DNA from 4 places in the Neobacillus sp. 114 genome. Region 3 is predicted to be linked to each of the others. Evidence: riboswitches for the same ligand, from Rfam matches in the RefSeq annotation. Region 3 holds a riboswitch; each other region holds the start of a gene.
The links. A riboswitch is a leader RNA that binds a small molecule or an ion and turns the genes downstream of it on or off. The one in region 3 is predicted to bind S-adenosylmethionine.

Region 1 (4,217 bases), 2.7 Mb from region 3:
CAGAATCGACGTTTATAAAGGAATCATTAAAGAAGTAGAATTTAGCCTTTCCCGTATCGACCAGTTCCTTTTCAATAAACGGAACAGCGGATGCAGAAAACTCCTTACAATACGGACATTTATAATCCCCAAATTCAATGATAGATACTGGAGCGGATTCCTTACCCAAAAATGGCTGATGGCTGTAGTCAATCTCATTTGATTTAACTGCTTCTTTATCCTTGGAGTGGTTGCCTAAAAAAATAAGTGCCAAAACCCCAACGGCAATTAAGCCGACTACCCAAAAAATAAACTTTGAGGATGAATTCTTTGTATTTGCTTTTTTATTATTTGCCATGATCAGACTCCTTCAAAAAACTATTATTTATGAGATAAATTTATTTTCCCAGATAGTTTTAATATTACTTATCTATTGTAATAAATCAAATAATTGATTCCGACTTTATAGGTGTTGTTGACACTTACAGTTATTAAAGTTGTTATTTTTTATAACTTTCAACTAAAATTGATAAAATAAGTTAGATTATGAATATAAAGGAGCACGAATATGACGAATAACAACAGCTATATGGGTTATATCGGTACCTATACAAAGGGAGACAGCAAAGGAATCTACTCCTTTACCTTAAATACTGGGGAAGGGAAGATTGAAAATGTGAAAGTGGCAGCGGAGCTAGAAAACCCTACATACTTAACGATTAGCAATGATAATCGTTTTCTTTATTCTGTGGGGAAAGAGGGGGAAGTTGGCGGCATTGCGGCATTTTCAATTAATGATAACGGGGAGCTGACAGCTATAAACCGGCAAATGACGCCAGGTTCACCGCCTTGCCACGTTAGTGTGGACAGCCAGCGGAATTACGTCTTTACCACCAATTATCATAAAGGTACTGTCGAGTCTCACCTTGTTAACGGGGAAGACGGATCTGTTCAGCCTACGGCTTCAAGTATAAAACATGAAGGCCGAGGGCCGGACCCAAGGCAGGAAAAAGCCCATACCCATTATGCCGGGCTTACCCCTGATGAAAAATACTTAGCGGTTGTCGAATTGGGAACTGATGCGCTGATCACCTATAAGGTCGACGACGACGGAACCCTTACAAAAGTGAAACTATTGCCATTAAAAGCAGGAAGCGGACCTCGGCATTTGACATTTCATCCAAACGGGAAACTTGCCTATTTAATGACTGAGTTCAGCTCTGAGGTAATTGTGCTCACCTATCATCCGGAAAATGGCCATTTTACTGAAAAGCAATATATTTCTACTCTTCCAGAGGACTTTAAAGAGAATAACCAGGGAAGCGCGATCCATATCTCTTCCGATGGCCGCTTTGTGTACGCAGGAAACCGCGGGCATAACAGTATTGCTGTTTTCAGTGTTAATGGAGAGACAGGTGAGTTAACGTTTATTGAGCATACGTCTACTGAAGGGGATTGGCCGAGGGATTTTGAACTGGATCCTTCCGAGAAGTTTATTGTTGCTTCTAATCAGGAATCGGGGAATCTTGTGCTTTTTGCGAGGGATGAAATATCTGGTCGATTAACACTGATTCAGTCGGATATAATAGTGCCTCAACCAGTATGTGTGAAGTTTCTCCATGTTTAAACAATAGTCACCAGGATTAATGGAGAACCAGCAAAGGATATGAAGCGCTTACATCGTGAAACTTACTCAAAATCCTTAGAAATCCATTGACACCATTCATTTAGTGTAGTAAATTTTATAAATAATCTAAATATTAATATGTTCTTATCAAGAGAGGTTGAGGGAAGGGCCCGGTGACACCTCAGCAACCTTCAATGTCTTTAACATTGAAACGGTGCTAAGTCCTGCAAATTGTTACTAATTTGCGAGATAAGAAGAGTGACAGATGTGTTGTACATGCAAAGGTCTTCTTCTTATAGAAGGCCTTTTTTTAATATCAAAAAGGAGTGTAGACAAAAATGTATAAAATCGATACGAAACTAGCGCAAATTGGGAACCGCAGTGAAACTACAACAGGAACCGTTAATCCCCCAGTATATTTTTCAACTGCATTCCGCCACGAGGGGATTGGACAATCAACAGGATTTGATTATATTCGAACTGGAAATCCGACACGCCAGTTGCTTGAGAAAACCATCGCCGATTTAGAAGGCGGAGATCAAGGCTTTGCCTGCAGCTCAGGAATGGGGGCAATTTTAACGATTCTTTCCTTATTTCAGTCTGGTGATGAATGGCTGGTTAGCGAGGATTTATATGGCGGAACCTACCGTTTGCTGGAAAAAGGATTTCAAAAGTGGGGCTTGAAAAGCCAATATGTCAATACCTGTTTTCCGGAAGAAGTTGAAAAGAGCATAACTCCACAGACGAAAGCTATCTTCTTGGAGACTCCAACCAATCCGCTAATGCAGGAGGCAGATATTGCAGCAGTGGCAAAAATTGCAAAGGAACATAGCATATTATTAATAGTGGACAACACCTTCTACACCCCGCTACTACAGCAGCCGATTGCACTTGGTGCAGACATTGTCATGCATAGTGCGACGAAATACCTTGGAGGACATAACGATGTTCTTGCCGGACTCATTGTTGCTAAAGGCAAGGAGCTTTGTGAAGCATTAGCTTTCCATCATAATGGTGCAGGCGCCGTTTTAAGCCCATTCGATTCCTGGCTGTTAATGCGCGGTATGAAAACATTATCACTTCGCATGGAAAGACATGAGAAAAACGCTAAGGCGGTTGTCGAGTTCCTATCTAATAGTGATGCAGTAACAGATGTTCTTTACCCAGGACGAGGCGGGATGGTTTCGTTCCGTTTAAAAGATGAATCATGGGTAAATCCGTTTTTGCAAAACATAAATTTGATTTCATTTGCTGAAAGCCTTGGCGGAACCGAGAGCTTTATCACCTATCCGGCGACCCAAACCCACGCTGATATTCCCGAAGAAATTCGGATTGAAAAAGGCGTCTGCAACCGCTTGTTGCGTTTTTCCGTAGGAATTGAAGATGCAGAGGATATCATTTTTGACCTAGAGCAGGCTCTTGCAAAATTAGTTGAAGGAGTGAATGTGTGATGGAACACGAAGAATTTAGTTTTGAAACGAGGCTTCTTCATAATCGTCATAAAATGGATGCACAAACAGGAGCCGTCAGTGTCCCGATCCAGCACGCATCTACCTTTCATCAGTTTGAAATTGACAGTTTTGGAAAATACGATTACGCCCGCAGCTTAAATCCAACGCGGGAAGCTCTTGAAGATATTATTGCAGAGCTCGAAGGCGGAATCCGTGGGTTTGCCTTCTCTTCAGGAATGGCTGCCATTTCCACCGCCTTCCTGTTACTTTCTTCCGGAGATCACGTTGTTATTACTGAGGATGTATACGGCGGAACCTATAGGATGGTCACTGAGGTCCTAACACGTTTCGGGATTGAACATACCTTTGTTGATATGACTGATTTTGATCAGGTTAAGCAAGCCATCAGGCCAAATACAAAAGCATTTTATGTAGAAACACCATCTAACCCATTATTGAAGGTGACTGATGTACAGGCCATCAGCCAGCTGGCAAAGGCACATAACGCCCTGACCTTTGTTGATAACACCTTCCTTACCCCTGCACTGCAAAAGCCGTTGGAGCTTGGCTCCGATGTGGTCCTTCACAGTGCCACCAAATTCTTATCTGGCCATAGTGACGTTGTCGCGGGTCTAGCGGTAGTTAAGGATGAAGCACTGGCAAAAAGGCTTTATTTTTTACAAAATTCGTTTGGCGCAGTACTTGGCGTACAAGACGCCTGGCTTGTGATGAGAGGCTTGAAAACTCTTCACGTCCGTCTTGAGCAGTCACAGAAAGCCGCTTTGCAAATCGCCAGATTCCTAGAGAATCACCCTCTAATCGAAAAAGTGTATTACCCAGCGCTCGAAAATCATCCGGAGAAGGAATTGCAGGAGAAGCAGGCAAGTGGCGCGGGTGCAGTTCTTTCATTTGAACTGGCTGACGAGGATGCCCTTAGGACCTTTGTTTCAAATGTAAAAATTCCTGTCTTCGCTGTCAGCCTTGGTGCTGTAGAATCCATTTTGTCGTATCCGGCAAAAATGTCCCATGCTGCCATGCCGCAAGCGGAAAGGGAAAAACGAGGAATTAAAAACAGTCTGTTGCGACTTTCAGTCGGACTTGAAAAACCTGAAGACTTGATGAAGGATTTTTCGCAAGCCTTGGAAAAGCTGCAGGTGAAT
Region 2 (4,217 bases), 2.6 Mb from region 3:
CCAAGCTCGACTATCCGCCCGCTTTCCATGACCGCTACCCGATGACAGATTTTCCGGATGACATGCATTTCGTGAGTAATCAACACAATCGTTAAGCCAAGTTGTTTATTAATATCCACTAAAAGGTCGAGAATAGAGTCAGTGGTTTGCGGATCGAGCGCTGATGTCGCCTCGTCACATAAAAGCACCTTCGGGTTATTGGCAAGGGCCCGGGCAATCCCGACCCGCTGCTTCTGACCGCCGCTAAGCTGCGAAGGGTAGGCGTCTCCTCTGCCTTCAAGGCCGACTAACTTGATCAACTCTTCAACCCGTTTTTTTCTTTGCTGTGCGCTCACACCAGCAATTTCTAATGGAAACGCGATATTTTCGCTGACCGTTCTTGACCAAAGAAGATTAAAGTGCTGGAAAATCATGCTGATTTCCTGACGGGCTTTTCTGAGCTCTGCACCCTTTATTTTTGAAATCTCCCTGCCAGCCACGTTTACAGTTCCATCCGTAGGCAGCTCGAGACCATTTAACATGCGGATTAAGGTACTTTTTCCGGCCCCGCTATATCCAATCACACCAAAGATTTCTCCTTCTTTAATATCAAGGTTAACTTCATCAACTGCTTTTAGTTGCCCCTGCTTGGTAGAAAAAATCTTTCGTACATTTTTAATTGAAATCATTGAATCACCTACTTCTTATCCTTATTTTAGGATTTGATAATTTTCACGAAAGGATTCTATTTTAGTAAAATAAATAGCCTCTCTGCGCAGGCAGAAAGGCATCATCATTAAATGAATCCTTTCTCCCATCTCTCAAAGCCGTAAGCTTTGTGTGAATTGGCACCATTTCAATAAATTGACGGTTGCCGGGCTTCATAGGGCACATCCCTCCACCTCTCTTGATAAGAGCAAAAGCTATCCTATATTTAATTATTCATTCATTAATACTATTATTATGAAAGTAATAGTATCACGGTTAGAAAGTAGTGTCAACGACGAAATTCTACATTTTCAAAAAACTTTTTTGGAAAAATTCAGGCATTTGTTTTTAAAGATGTTAGGCCAGTTGCAGCTTCGATTGCGTCCTCTAAATCTTCCACTAAGTCCTCAACATTTTCAATTCCAATGGAAAGACGGATTAAATCCTCGGAAACGCCCGCCGCCTTTAAACCTTCCGCATCCAGCTGCTGGTGTGTGGTGCTTGCTGGGTGGATAATTAAGCTCTTGGCATCCCCGACATTAGCCACGTGTGCCCATAAGGTGATCGCATCGATTAATTTCGCACCGGCTTCCCTGCCGCCTTTAATGCCAAATACCACCATAGAACCAGCACCCTTAGGCAAATATTTTTGCGCCAATTCATAGTCAGGATGTGATGGATGCCCCGGATAAGAAACCCATTCAACCGCAGAATGATTTTGCAAGTATTCCACTACCTTTTGGGTGTTGGCCACATGCTCTTTCATCCGTACATGAAGCGTTTCTAAACCAAGAACAAACTGGAATGAGCTTTGCGGACTTAAAGCCGGCCCCATGTCGCGGAGAAGCTGTACGCGTGCTTTAATAATATAAGCTACCGGTCCAAGTGCCTCAGCATAGACCAGGTCATGGTAACTGGCATCTGGCGTTGTAAAACCAGGGAATTTTGGCGAATTCCAATCAAACTTGCCGCCGTCGACAATTATGCCCCCTGTAGTTGTTCCATTTCCTAACAGCCACTTGGTGGCGGAGTGAACGACGATATCAGCGCCATGCTCAATTGGACGGCACAAGTATGGTGTCGCAAAGGTGTTGTCCACGATAAGAGGAACCCCTGCTTCGTGTGCAATATTGGCTACCTTTTCAATATCAAGGATTCTTAAGCTCGGATTGCCGATTGTTTCAGCAAAAACGGCTTTTGTTTTTTCCGAAATGGCCGCACGGAAGTTTTCCGGATTCTCTGGATCTACAAACTTTACATTAATCCCGTATTTTGGGAGGGTCACTGCAAATAGATTATAGGTTCCGCCGTATAGGTTGGATGCAGCAACAATTTCATCGCCTGCTTCGGCAATGTTTAAGATGGCCAGTGTGATAGCTGCCATGCCGCTTGCCACTGCCAGTGCACCAACGCCGCCTTCTAGGAGCGATACTCTTTCTTCAAAAACAGTTGTGGTGGGATTGTGAATCCGCGTATATATGTACCCAGGCTCTGCTAAGGCGAAAAGGTTGGCGGCATGCTCTGTGCTTTTGAATTGGTAGGCGTTATTTTGATAGATAGGTAGCGCCCGTGCTCCTGTTACAGGGTCTGGTGTGAGGCCACCGTGAACACTTAATGTTTCAAACCTTAACTTCTTTTGTTTTTCTGACATAGTTCTTATTCCCTCCCAATATAAAAATAAAACCCATGCTTCCTATAAGAAGATGGGGGTTCTCCGCTCTTCTTATCTTTCAGAGCCTGTTTGCTCTGCTGGATTTAGCACCGTGTGGTCTACCGGTTGCCGGGCTTCAACGGGCCAGTCCCTCCGCCGCTCTTGATAAGAATGTTTATTTAGTTCGTTGATCGTTGCTTGAATATTCTAAAAAAATAATACCTGAAGTTTAATTCCGAGTCAATACCTTTGATTAAATTATTTCGGCAAGATTTGTCTGAGCTTTAGTTAAATAAAATAGTGATTCCAGTAATAATACGGTCCTTAGTGCGCCTTTTACGTTCAGGACTCCATTCCGTTGCAGTACCCTTAATCTTTCTTTCCCTTCAAGAAGTTGCTTTAGTTCTTGTAGGCCGCCGTGGATTTGGCAATTCGCCTGATCCTGTTGTGAGTCATAGAGGGCGAATATTTCCCCGTTTTTAATAACCAGTTGAACCGATTGCTGTTCGGTGGTACTTAGGCTAATCCTAAGTTCTGCGTGCTGTATTAGCGGAAGAATATGTCCTTGGTCATTAAATGTTTTTAAAAAGCTATTAACCTCTTCTATCATTTTAATCACTCCGAAATCCTCGTCTATACCAATTACTATTCAGCAGTGATTTATTTATTCCTTTATGATTTGCTCGACATTTATCTTCGGACGGATGGGGAAATATTAACATTTCCCGAGAAATATGTCGGACTATGCTGGATGCTGGTAATGTTAACAAAATATTCATACATTCTAATTTGCGTTTAAGTTGGAGTAAAATTGGATATGGGTATTTTAATTATTTGAGAGGATGTGGACTATGCCTACACCAAAAAAATCGCGCCGAGTAACAAAGGAGTTGCTTATGTTACGGGCATTAAACCCGCGTATGGCACTTACTGATACAGACAGGAAAAAGTATTATGCTCTTGAAAAAGGCTATCAAGGAGAAGTGATGTTTGATGCTTTAACCGAAAGATTGAAGAATAACTGCATCGTTTTAAATGGCTTGCTTTTTAAATTGAAAGAAAAGCACTTTCAAATCGACACTATTATTATTTTTCAAAAAACGATTTACCTGATTGATGTAAAAAATTTTGAAGGAGACTATATTTATAAGTCTGACCCCGACCGTTTTTGTAAAAATGATACCGAAATTGACGACCCTATCCTTCAATTGTTTCGAAGCGAGTCAAAACTGCGGCAGCTTCTCGATGAGTACAGATTTAATTTGCTGGTTGAATCCTACGTGGTTCATATCAACCCCACGTTCACCTTATACAAGGCTCCTCAAAACAATCATGTTATTCTCCCAACACAAATCAATCGCTTCATAAGAAAACTAGAAAATATCCCATCAAACCTGAATGGTGGCCATGAGAGGTTGGCAGACCTATTAATTTCTTTGGATCAAGGTGATTATCCTAATGCTCCAAAGCCGACTTATTGTTATGAGCAGCTAAGAAAAGGTACTTGTTGTTCGAAGTGCAACTCATTTTCGGTTTCGGTTGAAGAGAGAAAAATCGTTTGTAATACGTGTGGGTGCGAGGAAAGACTGGAGTCGGTAGTGCTGCGCAGTGTTGGGGAGTTAGTGTTGCTTTTTCCGGAGTTTAAGATTACGACTACTTTGGTGTTTGAGTGGTGCGGGGGTGTTTTTTCTAAGAAAATGATTCGAAGGGTTCTTAAGGCAAACTACACACTAGTAGGACATGGGCAATGGTCGTTTTTTGAGTAAATAATTACCTTTTTGAGTATCGGGGGATAATAGATTTACGGCCAGGGCAGCCATTCCTTTCATTGGTTACCTTTACTCTTGGATTTACAGCGGTTCGGGCGCCCATATCCCCT
Region 3 (4,217 bases):
GGCTTTCACAGTTTCTTAACATATTAAAGTTAGAAATTTGAAAAGAATGTGAACTCGATACGGCATGTTAGTGTTATCCTTCCCCTTCACCTTTTGTGGACAATGTGAATAATGTGGACAACACCAGCTTCCCCCTTATAAAACCTGATTTTTAAAATCAGCCTTTCTGTTAATAATAATCGGTAGGTAACCGCTTCCGAAATTTGGATAATGTGCATAAACCTGCGGAATGCCTATAAATACAGGACTTTAGATGTGGAAAAAACGCTGGATAAATTAATGTCCATTCATAGCAAAGGAGCATCAGATAAAAGATGCCCCTTAAACCCTATAATGCCTTTGCTTCCTCGTTCCCCCGAACAAGGAATTCTTCCTTACCCAGGATCGAAAAATATTGAACCGATGGTTGTCTTTGAGCAAGCTGCTCTATGTCCTTTTTAGTACCCTTTAGAACAAAGATTCCTTCAGAGATTTCATCCACCAGTGTAATAGCGGGACTGCCATATTTTTGGACCAGTCCTTGAACCAGCCAGTATTCCCTCTGGTGTTCATTTTTTAACTCAATGTCCTCCCCTGAGGTTTTCAAATAATTAGATTTAGTCATGTGGCTTTGACATACATGGACTAAATCCTCAATGATGGCACTAGCAGTTGGGTACATGCCTGCACCCGGTCCTTGAAGGGTGATTTCGCCAACGATATCAGATTTTACATTCACCGCGTTCTCCACCCCTTCAACATGGTAAAAAGGGTGTTCAGAACCGACCAGAACCGGCTTCACCGATGCCTGAATGCGGGTGCCAGACTTCCAGATGCTCGCGATATGTTTAAACCTTAGCCCTAAGTTTTGCGCTGCTTCGATCAATTCACTTGTAATAGACGTAATCCCTACCCGCTCGACATTACGCCAGTCAGGCTCTTCTCCAAATGCCAGCCTGCTGAGGATCATTGTTTTATAAAAAGCATCAAAGCCTTCCACATCATTGGTCGGATCCGCCTCGGCATAGCCATTTTCCTGTGCACGCAGCAAGCTTTCGGCAAATGACTGCCGCTTCTCCCTCATCTCGGTCAAGATGAAATTTGACGTTCCATTAAGGATTCCCAGGATCCGCTGGACACGATTAATTTTTAAAAGCTGTCCGAGAGTTTGAATGACCGGAATCCCTCCCGCCACTGTTGCCTCAAAACCAACCGACACCTGATGCTGTTCCGCTAACTCTATAAGCTCATTCCCGTGGTGGGCAAACATCTCTTTGTTCGCTGTAATGATGTGGCAGCCCCGTTGGATTGCTTTTTTCAAGTAGGTAAAAGTCGGGTCTTTATCCACGATGCACTCAATCACGACATCAAGCTTCGGCAATTGCAGAATTTCTTCGAAGTCCGTTGTCAGCAGAACATTTCCGTTAATCTCCCGCGGCTTTCGCTTGTTTCTGACAAGGACGGCGGCAACCTCTACTTCCTTCCCTAATTCTGCCGCTAGCTCATCGCTATGTGATTGAATGGTCCGATAAACCCCTTCACCAACCGTACCGAACCCGAGAATTGCCACTTTAATTACAGACATGTCTGCCACCCCTTTATTTTTTTGAAAAATAAAAACCCTCTTCATAAGAAGAGGGCTTTATTCCTCCTCTTATCTATCAGGCTACAAATAACCTGCAGGAATTAGCACCTTTTCAAGGAATACCTTGAAGGTTGCCGGGCTTCATCGGGCCTAGTCCCTCCGCCGCTCTGGATAAGAGATATTTATTTGATTTTTCATTAAATTTCCAAAGATATATAAAAAGTATATTATCTGAATTTTCAAGAGTTGTCAATATTAAAGTGGTAAAAGGGCGACCGTTTCTTTTGCTGCTAATTTCTCAACCATATCCAGCCATTTCTGTGGTTTGTTTGAGAGCACCGAGTAATAGGTGGTAAGAAAGTCTCTAACAAGTGATGCCGGAATTTCGGCGATTTCTTCCTTTATCGGCATGAAGCATAGATCGAGGCCAGACACCGCTTCCCCGTTGTTTTCCCAGGACGGGTGAACGTAAGCAAGGTCAAGGCGCTTATAGCCTAAATGTGACAGAACCTCACGGCGCACGTACGGGTCCATGACCTTCACGCCGCCAAATTCGTGGTGCTCTACACGGTATGGGTCATAGATTTCGGCAAACATTCCGAAAAGCTCTTTTCCGTTTTGGGCAGCAAGCTGTTTTAAGTCTTTCAGACGATTTTCTGCTAAAAATCGGCCAAGCGAGAGGCCTGGTTTGCTGATGATGGTGAAGTCGGTCATCGCAATGTTCCAGTCCGGATAATAGCGGTATTCAGTGGCACCGACGACCTCTTCCTCATAGACGGCAACGAATACGCGGATACTTGGGTCTTCTAACGGTTCTTTCCACAATTCATATTCGAGGACCTCTTCCGGAGGAAAAATCTGTCCCATTAAATCGTGAAGCTTTTTAAAATTTGGGTCTTCGATATTGGTAATGCGTTTAAATTCCATTTTTTCTAATTCCCCTTCTAAATTATTTAAATGGGTTCTTCCATTCCATTAATGCCGCATTGTTGAGGGATTCTTCATCCTCTAAATAGTTTCTGGCGACACCGATTGGGACACGTCCGCAGCGGAGGAGAAAGCTGATGACGGGATCCTTCAGCTCGCCTTTAATGACAGCTTCTAGATACTCTTCCGGCGTCATTTTTTCAGCCACTTTATGATAGCACGGCATCCGACCGCCACCCAGCAGTCGGTCATAGCCTTTTTCAATGACCACATGGTACATGGCATACATCATTAATTTTCCGAGCCCAAGCTTGCGGTACTTCGGACGGACGCTGATATCAACAATGTAGAGGGTGTTGCCGTTCGTATTATGGTTGCGGATGTAGCCGTGGTCGGTAACTTCTTCCCAAGTATGGCTGTAATTGTCCGGATCCAACTCGACACAAACTCCGGTGAGCGAGCCCGCCAATTTCCCATTGATTTCAACGCATAATGCCCCTTCCTGAAACAGGGTCACATGATTAGTTAATTGTTCTTTATTCCACCAAAGCTCTGATGGAAAAGGAGGCGGGAAGCATTCGGACTGGATTTCGATGAGCTGATCAAAGTCCTCCATTGTGTAATTACGGATGCAAACCGGCAGAGGCCGGTCCTGATCATAAACGTAAAATTCACTACGATACATGGCAAGACCTCCCTCGTTTTAATTCCAATCTGTATATAAATCGGTGCGGCGGTCGCGCCAGGTGGTCACAGAACCGCGCTCGCGAACTTCGTATAGCAGTTCCAGGTCAAGGTCGGCTGTTACGACCATGTCGTTGTTGATTTCCCCTTCTACTAAAAGTCCTTTTGGCGGGAACGGGATATCGTTTGGAGTGATGATGACGGCCTGGCCAAAGTTTGCCCGCATGAAATCAACGGTAGGCAGCGCGCCAACCGTTCCGGTTAACACCACATATACCTGATTTTCAATCGCTCGGGCATGGCTCGTGTAACGAACGCGGTGGAAGCCGTGGCGGTCGTCCGTACAGGATGGACAGAAAATCACGTCTGCTCCCTTCGCCTTCGCCATCCGGACGATTTCTGGAAATTCAATATCATAGCAGGTTAACAGAGCAATTTTTCCTTTTTCTGTTTCAAAAATTTGAAACGAGTCCCCTGCTGCCATATTCCATTCGTTAACCTCGGTTGGCGTGATATGCAGTTTAGCCTGCTCGCCTACACGGCCATCTGGGTAAAATAAATGGGCAGTATTGTAGAGCTTGCCATCCTTTTCAAGAACATGGGTCCCCGCGTTGATATGCATGTTGGTTTCTTTTGCAAATTTAATAAATAGTTCACGGTATTGGTTGGTGAAGCTAGGCAGGTCATTGATGGTCAGGCTTTGTCCTTGACCATTTCCAATGGAAAGTAATTGCGTAGTAAAGAATTCAGGAAAAAGGACAAATTCAGCCCCGAATTCTTCGGCGGTTTTTATATAATGCTCACATTGAGCGGCAAATTCCTCAAATGAGTTGATTGTGTGAAGATGGTACTGAACAACAGATACTCTAAGTTTCATTTTTCGCCTCCAGATTGGTTATTGGAAGTTAGATTCCATATAGAATTATCTTATAATCTAGCATTTTATACAAATGAAATGCCTTCCATATTTACGGGCATATAAAAAGCCAGCACGGGCGCTGGCTTTAATTGTAGAGATCCTACTAATTTCTTTTCCAAAAGG
Region 4 (4,217 bases), 2.7 Mb from region 3:
TATCGCTTTACTGTCCTCCAGCAATCACAGGCTGTTGAAGTGAGGAAACCAACCGATGGAAAATAAAGAAAGAGGCTGACCGAATTACGGTACAGCCTCTTTTTCCTTAGGCATTTATGCAATTGGTCCGCCTTTTTCTTTAATCTCCAAAGCAACGTTAGCAAACTTTTTAAAGTTCTCACGGAATTGACCTGCTAATTCCTTTGCCTTCATTTCATAGGCCTTAGGATCTGCCCATGTTTTCATTGGCTGAAGCACTTCATCAGGGACCCCAGCAATATGGAGCGGGATATTTAGGCCAAAGAATGTATCCTTAACGGTTTCTACGTGATTTAGTTCTCCTTCAAGAGCTGCCTGCACCATTGCTCTAGTATATGAGAGTTTCATACGATTGCCGACGCCATATTCTCCGCCAGTCCAGCCTGTATTAACCAAGAACACATTAACGTTATGCTCAAGTATTTTTTCACCTAGCATTTCGGCATAGCGTGTAGCCGGCAGCGGCAGGAATGGTGCACCAAAACAGGTTGAGAAGGTTGCCTGCGGTGAAGTAATGCCGCGCTCTGTGCCAGCAAGCTTTGATGTAAATCCGCTTAAGAAATGGTACATTGCTTGTTCCCTTGTTAATTTAGCGATTGGCGGAAGAACCCCAAATGCATCTGCAGTTAAAAACACAATGGTATTCGGGTGGCCGGCAATGCTAGGCTGGACAATATTATCAATGGCCTCCATTGGATATGCGGCCCGAGTGTTTTCTGTTAATGTTCCATCATCGTAATCCGGAATTCTCGATTCCTGGTTGATCACAACATTTTCAAGAACGGTCCCGAAACGGATGGCATCAAAGATTTGCGGTTCTTTTTCACGGGATAGATTAATACATTTTGCATAGCAGCCGCCTTCAATATTAAAGACGCCATTTGATGACCAGCCGTGCTCATCATCACCGATTAGACGGCGATTAGGGTCTGCGGAAAGAGTTGTTTTTCCAGTTCCGGATAAACCGAAGAATAATGCTACATCCCCTTCAATGCCGACATTCGCTGAACAGTGCATAGAGAAAATATTGTTTTCAGGCAGTAAATAGTTCATGACAGAGAAAATCGATTTTTTCATTTCCCCCGCATATTCAGTTCCTCCAATTAGAACTACGCGGCGTTCAAATGATATAATAATGAAGGTTTCAGAATTCGTACCGTCGACTGCCGGGTCTGCTTTGAAATTAGGGGCAGAAATTACTGTAAATTCAGCTTCATGAGTCAGAAGTTCATCTTCCGAAGGCCGAATGAACAACTGGTGGGCAAAAAGATTATGCCAAGCAAATTCATTTATGACTTGAATCGGCAGTTGTGATTTCTTATCAGCACCAGCAAAGCCTTTAAATACATAAACTTCTTCTTGCTGTTTTAAGTATTCTAATACCTTATTATAAAGATGATCGAAAGTCTCTTGTGAGATTGGCTGATTTAAGGAGCCCCAGGCAATTTTATCTTTGGTTGACTCCTCCAAAACAGTGAATTTGTCTTCTGGAGACCGCCCAGTATATTTTCCTGTTGAAACACGAACCGCTCCGGTGGAAGTGAGTGTCCCTTCTTTTCTGCTGAGGATTTTTTCAACTAGCTGCGGCACAGATAATTGGACTTGGACATTACTTTCATTAAGTAATTCCTTTAATTCATTCGGGATATGAACAGAATTCATTTAATGAACCTTCCTTTTTATGGTTTTTTTAATTTGGTATATTAATATTGAATAGTATAACACAATTAAAATAATAGTCTATACTAATTGACGAAATTATGCTGTATTTTATACCTTATTCTAAAGGTGATTAAAAAGTCATGAAAAAAACAGTTTAAGCATATTTTGTATCATACTCCATTGTATATTTTGGTTAATGTTGCTAAAAAATACATTGACATACTTTAAGAATCTGAGGTATGATTTTAGCTTGAACGGATACTCTCTTATCCCGAGCTGGTGGAGGGACAGGCCCTATGAAACCCAGCAACCTGCAACTAGGAAAATGCCTATATTGGTCATTTTTCGGGCAAAGGTGCTCAACCTGATGCAAGGCTTGTCCTTGAACGATAAGAGTGAAAGGCACGCAAAATGTTTGCATTCAACCTTTCCTCATGGAAAGGTTTTTTGTATGTTTGGCGAACGCACGTGCCGTTTGAATCGCTTTACTAATCTTCTAAAGAATTTCGTTTGGGTATTTTTCGGTAGTATTTCATAAAAACCTGATGTTTATTTCATACTATTAGGGATGAGTTCCGTATCAAAATGGAGGTTTTTTGGAAAGGGTGTTAACCTTTGAAAAAAGCAGCCTCATTATTTCATTATTATAGGAGGAATTCAGATGTCAACAAAACGCCATTTGTTCACTTCCGAATCAGTAACTGAGGGTCATCCTGATAAGATTTGTGACCAGATTTCTGATTCTATTTTAGACGCCATTTTAGCAAAGGATGCAAATGCCCGTGTGGCTGCTGAAACATCAGTAACGACAGGCTTAGTCCTGGTTGCCGGCGAAATTACCACTTCTACATATGTAGATATTCCCAAAATTGTTCGTGAAACGATTAAAGAAATTGGCTACGTACGTGCGAAATATGGCTTTGATTTTGAAACCTGTGCAGTTTTAACCTCTATTGATGAACAGTCTCCTGATATTGCCATGGGTGTCAATCAAGCCCTTGAAGCGCGTGAAGGTCAAATGTCAGATAAAGAAATTGAAGCAATTGGTGCAGGTGACCAAGGCTTAATGTTCGGCTTCGCCTGTAACGAAACAAAAGAGCTGATGCCACTGCCCATTTCATTGGCCCATAAGCTTGCCCGCAGGTTGACAGAAGTTAGAAAAGACGATATCCTTCCATACCTTCGTCCGGACGGAAAAACACAAGTAACAGTGGAATATGATGAGAACAACAAACCGGTTCGGATTGATACAATTGTTATTTCCACCCAGCACCATCCGGAAATCGGACTTGAGCAAATTCAGCGTAATGTCAAGGAACATGTCATTAATCCGGTTGTTCCAAAAGAATTAATCGATGAAAATACAAAATATTTTATAAATCCAACCGGCCGCTTCGTAATCGGCGGACCGCAGGGAGATGCAGGGTTGACAGGCCGCAAAATTATCGTGGATACTTACGGAGGCTATGCCCGTCACGGCGGCGGCGCCTTCTCCGGTAAGGATCCGACAAAGGTTGACCGGTCTGCCGCTTATGCTGCACGTTATGTTGCAAAAAATATTGTCGCAGCAGGTTTAGCTGAAAAATGTGAAGTACAGCTTGCCTACGCGATTGGTGTAGCAAGACCGGTATCGATTTCCATCGATACTTTTGGCACAGGCACAGTCAGCGAAGAGGTATTGGTTGACTTAGTAAGTAAAAACTTCGACCTTCGCCCTGCTGGAATCATTAAAATGCTGGATTTACGCCGCCCAATCTATAAGCAAACAGCAGCTTACGGACATTTTGGACGTACGGATGTTGATCTTCCATGGGAACGCACTGATAAGGCAGATGCATTACGTGAGAAGGCAGCAGGAGAATAATAGGGAGTGGGAGTTGCATTAAGGTGTAACTCCCATTTTTCATTAATCGTCTAATTTCTTGTTCAGTGTTTTAAAAACTGGAATAAAATGTTTAAGTAGGACTATTGAAGTGAAAAATGATGATACATGATTTTCCTTTTGTTCACAGTGCCATTTTTGAAAAAAAAGTGGTAGTATTAAAGAGTATGTTTTTACAAAAGGATATTTTGAAATAGAGTAGGTGAGGTACATAATGTGCGGTTTTATCGGTTGTGTACATGACAAAACGCAAAATTATCGTGACGAAGAAAAGCAGCTTTTTAAAAATATGAACGATATTATAACCCATCGTGGACCAGATGATGATGGTTATTATTATGATGATCATATTCAATTTGGTTTCCGCCGGTTAAGTATCATTGATATTGAATCCGGGCACCAGCCGCTAACGTATGAAAACGAACGGTACTGGATTATTTTTAACGGTGAAATTTATAACTATGTCGAGCTACGTGAAGAGTTGCTAAAAGAAGGACTAACTTTTTCCACAAGCTCTGATACAGAGGTTATCATTGCCCTCTACAGCCATCTAAAGGAAAAAGCAGTTGAACGCTTGCGCGGCATGTTTGCTTTTGTTATCTGGGATAAGCAGGAACAAACACTTTATGGGGCA

Region 1: it holds a riboswitch for S-adenosylmethionine, as region 3 does, so the genes downstream of both, QNN06_RS26010 (methionine biosynthesis PLP-dependent protein) here and QNN06_RS07615 (homoserine dehydrogenase) in region 3, are expected to answer to the same signal.
Region 2: it holds a riboswitch for S-adenosylmethionine, as region 3 does, so the genes downstream of both, QNN06_RS26435 (O-acetylhomoserine aminocarboxypropyltransferase/cysteine synthase family protein) here and QNN06_RS07615 (homoserine dehydrogenase) in region 3, are expected to answer to the same signal.
Region 4: it holds a riboswitch for S-adenosylmethionine, as region 3 does, so the genes downstream of both, metK (methionine adenosyltransferase) here and QNN06_RS07615 (homoserine dehydrogenase) in region 3, are expected to answer to the same signal.

The regions. Positions count from the first base shown of each region.
Region 1 is NZ_CP126144.1:5,287,461-5,291,677, forward strand. Features, by position in the region: gene QNN06_RS26000 (DsbA family protein) at 1-337, opposite strand, end outside; gene QNN06_RS26005 (lactonase family protein) at 548-1,606, shown strand; SAM riboswitch class I at 1,748-1,862, shown strand; gene QNN06_RS26010 (methionine biosynthesis PLP-dependent protein) at 1,945-3,057, shown strand; gene metC (cystathionine beta-lyase) at 3,057-4,217, shown strand, end outside.
Region 2 is NZ_CP126144.1:5,363,001-5,367,217, forward strand. Features, by position in the region: gene QNN06_RS26430 (methionine ABC transporter ATP-binding protein) at 1-668, opposite strand, end outside; SAM riboswitch class I at 791-896, opposite strand; gene QNN06_RS26435 (O-acetylhomoserine aminocarboxypropyltransferase/cysteine synthase family protein) at 1,022-2,338, opposite strand; SAM riboswitch class I at 2,408-2,510, opposite strand; gene QNN06_RS26440 (SCP2 sterol-binding domain-containing protein) at 2,592-2,948, opposite strand; gene QNN06_RS26445 (nuclease-related domain-containing protein) at 3,235-4,104, shown strand.
Region 3 is NZ_CP126144.1:1,543,194-1,547,410, reverse strand. Features, by position in the region: gene QNN06_RS07615 (homoserine dehydrogenase) at 329-1,564, opposite strand; SAM riboswitch class I at 1,631-1,742, opposite strand; gene QNN06_RS07610 (GNAT family N-acetyltransferase) at 1,820-2,491, opposite strand; gene QNN06_RS07605 (GNAT family N-acetyltransferase) at 2,514-3,176, opposite strand; gene QNN06_RS07600 (carbon-nitrogen hydrolase family protein) at 3,195-4,052, opposite strand.
Region 4 is NZ_CP126144.1:5,205,668-5,209,884, reverse strand. Features, by position in the region: gene QNN06_RS25555 (hypothetical protein) at 1-66, shown strand, start outside; gene pckA (phosphoenolpyruvate carboxykinase (ATP)) at 115-1,701, opposite strand; SAM riboswitch class I at 1,965-2,097, shown strand; gene metK (methionine adenosyltransferase) at 2,363-3,565, shown strand; gene asnB (asparagine synthase (glutamine-hydrolyzing)) at 3,798-4,217, shown strand, end outside.